Regions from separate parts of the Thauera sp. AutoDN2 genome, predicted to be linked through region 1. Evidence: predicted binding sites of a transcription regulator. Region 1 holds the regulator's gene; the other holds the start of a gene.
What was found. Region 1 encodes FNR, which switches genes on or off when oxygen is low (the NO sensors DNR and NnrR bind a similar motif). Its sites were predicted from a motif close to TTGANCTAGNTCAA; they were not measured.

Region 1 (3,406 bases):
CACATCCTGGGTATCGTCAATCCGGTGGTCGACCCGCCCAAGCGGCGCTACTGGGTGGGCGAAACGCAGCCCGGGGATACGCCCGAGCGCTGGCGCCAGGGCGCGCAGGCCTGCGAGGGAAGCTGGTGGCCGGACTGGATGGCCTGGCTCAAGCCGCGCGCCGGCGAGCAGGTGCCAGCAAGAGCGGCCGCGAATGCGGCGTTCCCTGCGCTGGCCGACGCGCCGGGAGAATACGTGCTGGAGCGTTGAAGTTCAGGCGCCGTAGCGAGACAGCCGGGCCGGGTCGTGCAGGGTGATGCGCTTGCCCTGCACGCTGATCAGGCGGGCATCGCTCAGGTCGTGGAAGATGCGTGACAGGGTTTCCGGCGTCAGATTCAGGCGCGAGGCGATCACCTGCTTGCTGGTGGGCAGCGCGATCTCGCAGGGCGTGTCGCTGTCGGCCACCTGGAGAAGATAGCCGATCACGCGCTGCGTGCTCGAGCGCAGCGAGTAGGTTTCTACGTCCTGAATCAGCCCATGCAGGCGGATCGCCATGCCGGCGAGCAGTTTGTGGGCGAAGGTCGAATCCTGGTCGATGAGCTCGGTCACCACCTGCTGGCCGACGTGGATCAGCACGGTGTCGGTGAGTGCCTCGGCAAACACGGGGTAGGGGTGGTCCATGAACATCACCGCCTCACCGAAGCTCTGCATCGGGCCGATGATCTCCACCACCTTCTCGGTGCCCTGCGAGGATGAGAACGCAAGCTTGACCTGACCGGAGACGACGAAGTAAAAGCCGTGCGGTTGATCCCCGCGCTGGAACAGCACTTCGCCGCGTGCCACCTGGCGCTCGCGGGTGAAACGCGCCACGAGCTGGATGTCGGCCTCCGAGAGTTCGCCGAACAGGGGGATGCGGCCCAGCAGGGCGGGGATGTCGAGTTGTATGTGGGAATGAGGCATCTCGGAACTCTCCGGTGGGGTCGCAATTCTAATCGAGCCGCTGTGCCCGGGGGCTCGCGGCAGCACATTCCGGCTCTCTGGCCGGTTAGCAAAGGGAGAAGGGATGTTCTATTACGCGATCAAGAATCTGCACATCACCTGCGTGGTACTGAGCGCGGCGGGGTTCCTGCTGCGGGGGCTATGGATGATGACCGGAAATCCATTGCTGCAGCATCGCCTCACCAGGATTCTGCCGCATCTGGTGGATACGACACTGCTGTTGTCGGCGATCACCCTGACCGTGCTGATCCAGCAGTATCCCTTCGTGGCGGGCTGGGCCACGGCGAAGATCCTTGGTCTGATCGTCTACATCCTCCTCGGCACGGTGGCGCTCAAGCGCGGACGCACGCAGGGTATTCGCGTCGGCGCCTTCGTGGCCGCGCTGCTGGTCTACCTGTGGATCGTCTCGGTGGCGCTGACCAAGCAGGCCGCCGGCTACCTTGCCTGAACGCGTACGCGAGCGCTCAGCGCACGCCCTGCTGGTGCTGGATGAGCTTCTTCAGCCCGGCAGGGTCGAGCAGCTTCACATGCTTCTGCTGCACCGAGATCAGCCCGTCTTCCTGGAAGCGCGAGAAGGCCCGCGACACGGTTTCGAGCTTGAGCCCCAGGTAGGAGCCGATCTCTTCGCGCGTCATGCGCAGGTTGAAGTCCTGCGGCGAGAAGCCGCGCGCGTTGAAGCGCTGCGACATGTTGAGCAGGAAGGCAGCCAGGCGCTCCTCTGCGCGCATCGAGCCAAGCAGCATCATCACGCCGTGGTCGCGCACGATCTCCCGGCTCATGACCTTGTGGAACTGCAACTGCAGCCCCTCGATCTCGTGCGACATCTGCTCGAGCTTGTCGTAGGCGATCACGCACACCTCGCTGTCCTCGAGCGCGATTGCGTTGCAGGAGTGGGCTTCGGTGCTGATGCCGTCCAGGCCGAGGATTTCGCCCGTCATCTGGAATCCGGTCACCTGCTCGCGGCCGTCCTCGAGCAGCACATCGGTCTTGAACGAGCCGGCGCGGATCGCGTAGATGGCCTCGAAGGGATCGCCGGCCCGATAGAGGCAATGCTGGCGCTTCACCTTGCGGCGCGCACCCACCAGATCGTCGAGCCGGCTCAGTTCGCTGTCCGACATGCCGAAGGGCAGGCACAGTTCGACGAGGTTGCATTGCGAGCAGGCCACTTTCAGCCCGCTCACGGTGATTGGCACGGTAGCCCTCATCTGCACGATAATCCCGCTTCCCAGAAAAAAGACCCCGGTGAGGGTTTAATAGGCGTCTAAAACATGCCCGTTGACCCACGTCAACCTAAAGATTCCGGTGATCTGCCATTGTTTGGCACACACCTCAGCAGCAAGATCATGAAAAGTCAGAACGAACTCATCTTCGATCCGCAACTGATTCGTCGCTTCGACATCAACGGACCGCGATACACCTCTTACCCCACGGCGGACCGCTTCGTCGAGGCCTTCAATGCGGATGCGCTCAAGACCTGGCTCGCCAAGAGGGGCGTGGGCGGCGTAAGCAAACCGCTTTCATTATACTTCCACATCCCCTTCTGTAACACGATCTGCTATTACTGCGCCTGCAACAAGATCATCACCAAGGATCATGGGCGCTCTGCCAAGTATCTGAAATATCTGGCGAAAGAGATCGAGATGCAGGCCGCCGGCCTGACCGGCAGCCGGCAGGTCACCCAGCTGCACCTGGGGGGGGGCACGCCGACCTTCCTGTCCCACGACGAGTTGCGAGAGCTCATGGCGGCGGTGCGCGAGCACTTCACGCTGGTGCCCAATGGCGAGTATTCCATCGAGGTCGACCCGCGCAAGGTCGACTTCGAGACGGTGAAGCTGCTCGCCGACCTCGGTTTCAACCGCATGAGCGTGGGCGTGCAGGACTTCGCCGAGGACGTGCAGGCGGCGGTCAACCGCATCCAGAGCTACGACGAGACGAAGCTCGTCATCGACGCGGCGCGCGCCACCGGTTTCAAGTCGGTGAGCATGGATCTCATCTACGGCCTGCCCAAGCAGAACGTGATCAGCTTCAACCGCACGCTGGAGCAGGTGCTCGAGATCTCGCCCGACCGCATCTCGCTGTACAGCTATGCGCACTTGCCGGGCCTCTTCAAGCCCCAGCGCCGCATCAACAGCGGCGACATGCCCACCGCGGATACCAAGCTGCAGTTGCTGCAGCTGGGCATCCGCCGCCTCACCGAGGCGGGCTACGTGTACATCGGCATGGACCATTTCGCCAAGCCGGACGACGAACTCACCGTCGCCCAGCGCCAGGGGCGTCTGCATCGCAATTTCCAGGGCTACTCCACCCAGGCCGAGTGCGATCTGCTCGCCTTCGGCGTGTCGGCGATCGGCAAGATCGGGCCGGTGTATGCGCAGAACGTGAAGAGCCTGGACGAGTACTATGACGCGCTCGACCGCGACGAGCTGCC
Region 2 (3,406 bases), on a different contig from region 1:
ATCACCACCTTCTGCTGGTCGGCCATGAAGAACTCGCGCGTCAGTTCGCGCTGCAGGCGCACGAGCGCCTGTTGCGCAGCGTCGTTGCCGGTTTCGGGCAACAGGATGACGAACTCCTCGCCACCGAAGCGCGCCAGCACGTCCTGGGGACGAAGGTGCTGGCGCACCACCCGTGCCAGATGGATGAGTGCTTCGTCGCCGGTCCGATGTCCGTGAGAGTCGTTGAGCTTCTTGAAGTGGTCGATGTCCAGCAGCGCGACGGCGAGCTTCGAGCGGTGGCGTGCGGCACGCGCGGCCTCGGTGTGGAACATCTCTTCCAGCCCACGCCGGTTCAGGGCGCCGGTGAGCTGGTCGTGGCGCATCAGCCGGCTGGCTTCCTCCAGCTCGGCTTGCAACGTGGAAATGCGCTGCTCGGCCTTGCCTGCCTGCTCGCGTGCCGCAATCAGCTCGTCACGTGAACGGCGGGCCTCTTCCTGAATGCTCCGTGTTTCCGTCATTACCTCGTCGAGCAGCGGGCCGATCTCGGTGATGTCCTGTGCCTTTGCGATGCGCTGTGCGCAGTTGCCGATGCGGTCGTGGTAGGTGCCGGTGCTTTCGGCGAACTGAGCGAGCTGGTCAACGAAGCCGGCCAGCATGTCGCGCAGGTGACGCTGGGTCTCGGCCAATGAGTGCTTGAGCTGACTCTGCTTGAAGATCAGATCCTTCAGCCTGCGTCCCGCGTCGTCCAGCTGGCGTGGGTCCGGTCTGCCTTCGACGACCTCGCGCAGCATTTCGATCTGGCCGCTGAGCCATTTGTCGTCGAACACGAGCTCGTCGATGTTGCGCAACAGCAGCCGCAGGAGCTCAAGTAGCCCTTGGTTTACCTCTTCGTCGTCGAGCGCGGCGGACTCGATCTCACCGACGAAGGCCCGCAGCGCCAGGCCGAAATCCCGGAGTTCGCTCGAATTGCTGCGGCCTTCAAGCTCTTTGGCGAGCGCGTGTGCTTTCTGCTGCAGTTCGGGGTGTTCGTGCAACAGCGGAGGAATGGCCTGCTTGAGGCTCTGTTGCAGTAGCGCGCGCAACTCGGCGCTCGCCTCGGTCGCAGTCCCGCAGGGGGCAGTGCTGGAGGGGGCTGCCGCAGTCGTGGCTTCGGCGGGCGGGCTGCCGGCTGCGTCGCCGTCGGGGAGCGGTTCGACGGACTCGCCCTGTGCCGTGTTCGATTGGCTCCAGCCCCTGAGCAGCCCCTGGAGGCGGTTGAACAGGGTGGTGGGGTCCGAGGCGTTGAGCACGCGCTCGAGCGATTCCCGCTTGCGTGCGGTCGTCCACCCGTTGTGTCGCGTTTCCCACTGGCGCAGCAAGTTCGTGATGAGATCGTTCCACGCCGGCTGCTCGGCTAGCTTCAGCCCGTCGAGGTAGCGTCCCAGCGCGGCCTCGATCGCGGCGGGTTTCCCTTCGGTAAGTACCTGGTCCAGTTCGCGGGCGTTGCGATGGCGCTCGGCGCTGTCGCGTGGGAGGCGCGCTGCGAGCCGGCGCATGAAGGCTTCGGGCAGGATGTCCTCGTCCGCTTCCGTGCCGGAGATCTCGTGGTAGAGCTTGCAATAGTTGTCTGGAGTTGGTGCCACGCGGCGCATTGCCAGCTGGCGAAGTGCTTCACGCGCGATCTCGGACGGGTTGCTGAAGGTGGACATGAGCTTGTGGGAAGAGGGGCGAGATGGCACGGGCCGGCCAATCGCTGCCGACACACGCTGCGGTGGATCAACGCGGGAATTATACGGGGCTTCCCGGGACTGGCGTGGTAGTTCGTCCCGTCCTCCGGGGAGCTTGCATGGACTTTTTCTCGGTTTGATATCGCTCAAGTTAGACATTAATCAAAAGCTGATATTGAGCGGCGGCGTAAAATTTCAGTTGTAACCGGAGTTCCTTGGAGGAGACAGAGATGAATGGACGAACATCGGGGTGGCGCCATTGGCTGGGCGCCACCATCATCATGGTAGCCAGCACCATGGCAATCGGGGCGCCCGCGGCGGGCGACATACCGGTGGCCGCTTCAGGTGGCAAGCCGCAGAGTACGGCGGACCACAGCAAGTTCAAGGAGCTTCAGGGTCCATTCAACAGTGGACCGGAGGTGACGAAGGCCTGTCTGGCCTGTCACAACGAGGCCAGTCACCAGGTCATGAAGAGCGTGCACTGGACCTGGGAAACCATTAGCCCTACCACCGGGAAGAAGCTTGGCAAGCAGCATGCCGCCAACAACTTCTGCGGCTCCATCCTTTCCAACGAGCCGCGTTGCACGAGTTGCCACGCCGGCTATGACTGGAAGGACAAGAACTACGACTTCTCCAACGAAGAGAACGTCGACTGCCTCGCCTGTCACGACACCACGGCCACCTACAAGAAAGTGCCGACGGATGCAGGCCACCCCCTCTACGAGCCGCGAGAGATGCCCAAGGGCAGCGGCAAGATCGTTCAGCCGCCCGATCTGACCAAGGTCGCGCAGAACGTGGGCAAGCCCGGGCGCGAGAACTGTGGCGCGTGCCACTTCAACGGCGGCGGCGGCGACGCGGTCAAGCATGGCGACCTCGATACTTCGCTGATCGATCCGCATCGCGATGTGGATGTGCACATGGCCAAGGATGGTGCCAACCTCGACTGTGCCGACTGCCACACCTTCAACGCGCACCAGCCTTCCGGCAGCCGCTACGCTGCGACTGCGAAGGACGTGAAGGGCCTGGACATGAAGCATGAGGACCACAATCGCGCCACCTGTGAGTCGTGCCACGACCTCACCCCGCATGAGGATCAGCGTCTTAACCATCACGCCAACCGCGTGGCTTGCCAGACATGTCACATCCCCGAGTTCGCCCGCGGCGGCATCCCCACCAAGACCTTGTGGGACTGGTCGACGGCCGGTAAACGTGACGAGAACGGCAAGGGGCTGTTCATCAAGGACGATCATGGCCACCTGAGCTACTCGGCTGACAAGGGCGACTTCGAGTATGGCGAGAACGTGCGGCCTACCTACAAGTGGTACAACGGCGTCGTGCATCAGGTCGCGATCACCGACAAGATCGATGACTCCAAGATCCTTGAACTGAATCGCGTCGAGGGCTCCGCAAGCGACCCGAGTGCACGCATCTGGCCGTTCAAGGTCATGGTCGGCAAGCAACCGTACGACCCGGTGAACAAGACGCTGGTGGTCAACCACGTCTATGGCAAGGACGACACGGCGTTCTGGGGCAACTGGGACTACGAGAAGTCGATCAAATTTGGCATGGAGTACGCTGGCCTGCCCTACAGCGGTCAGTTCGATTTCATCGAGACGCGGATGAACTGGTTCATCACGCACATGGTGGCGCCAAAGGAGAAGGCTGTGCAGTGCCAGGAGTGCCATACCCGCTCGGAAGAAGGCCGCCTGACCGAGATCACC

Region 2: a site for FNR is predicted at 1,822-1,835, ahead of ACPT9U_RS09290 (tetrathionate reductase family octaheme c-type cytochrome). Genes of this name have one in related genera too.

The regions. Positions count from the first base shown of each region.
Region 1 is NZ_JBNCAR010000001.1:82,316-85,721, reverse strand. Features, by position in the region: gene ACPT9U_RS00335 (PHA/PHB synthase family protein) at 1-249, shown strand, start outside; gene ACPT9U_RS00330 (Crp/Fnr family transcriptional regulator) at 253-939, opposite strand; gene ACPT9U_RS00325 (SirB2 family protein) at 1,043-1,426, shown strand; gene fnr (fumarate/nitrate reduction transcriptional regulator Fnr) at 1,443-2,183, opposite strand; gene hemN (oxygen-independent coproporphyrinogen III oxidase) at 2,322-3,406, shown strand, end outside.
Region 2 is NZ_JBNCAR010000013.1:12,749-16,154, reverse strand. Features, by position in the region: gene ACPT9U_RS09295 (diguanylate cyclase) at 1-1,667, opposite strand, end outside; gene ACPT9U_RS09290 (tetrathionate reductase family octaheme c-type cytochrome) at 1,916-3,406, shown strand, end outside.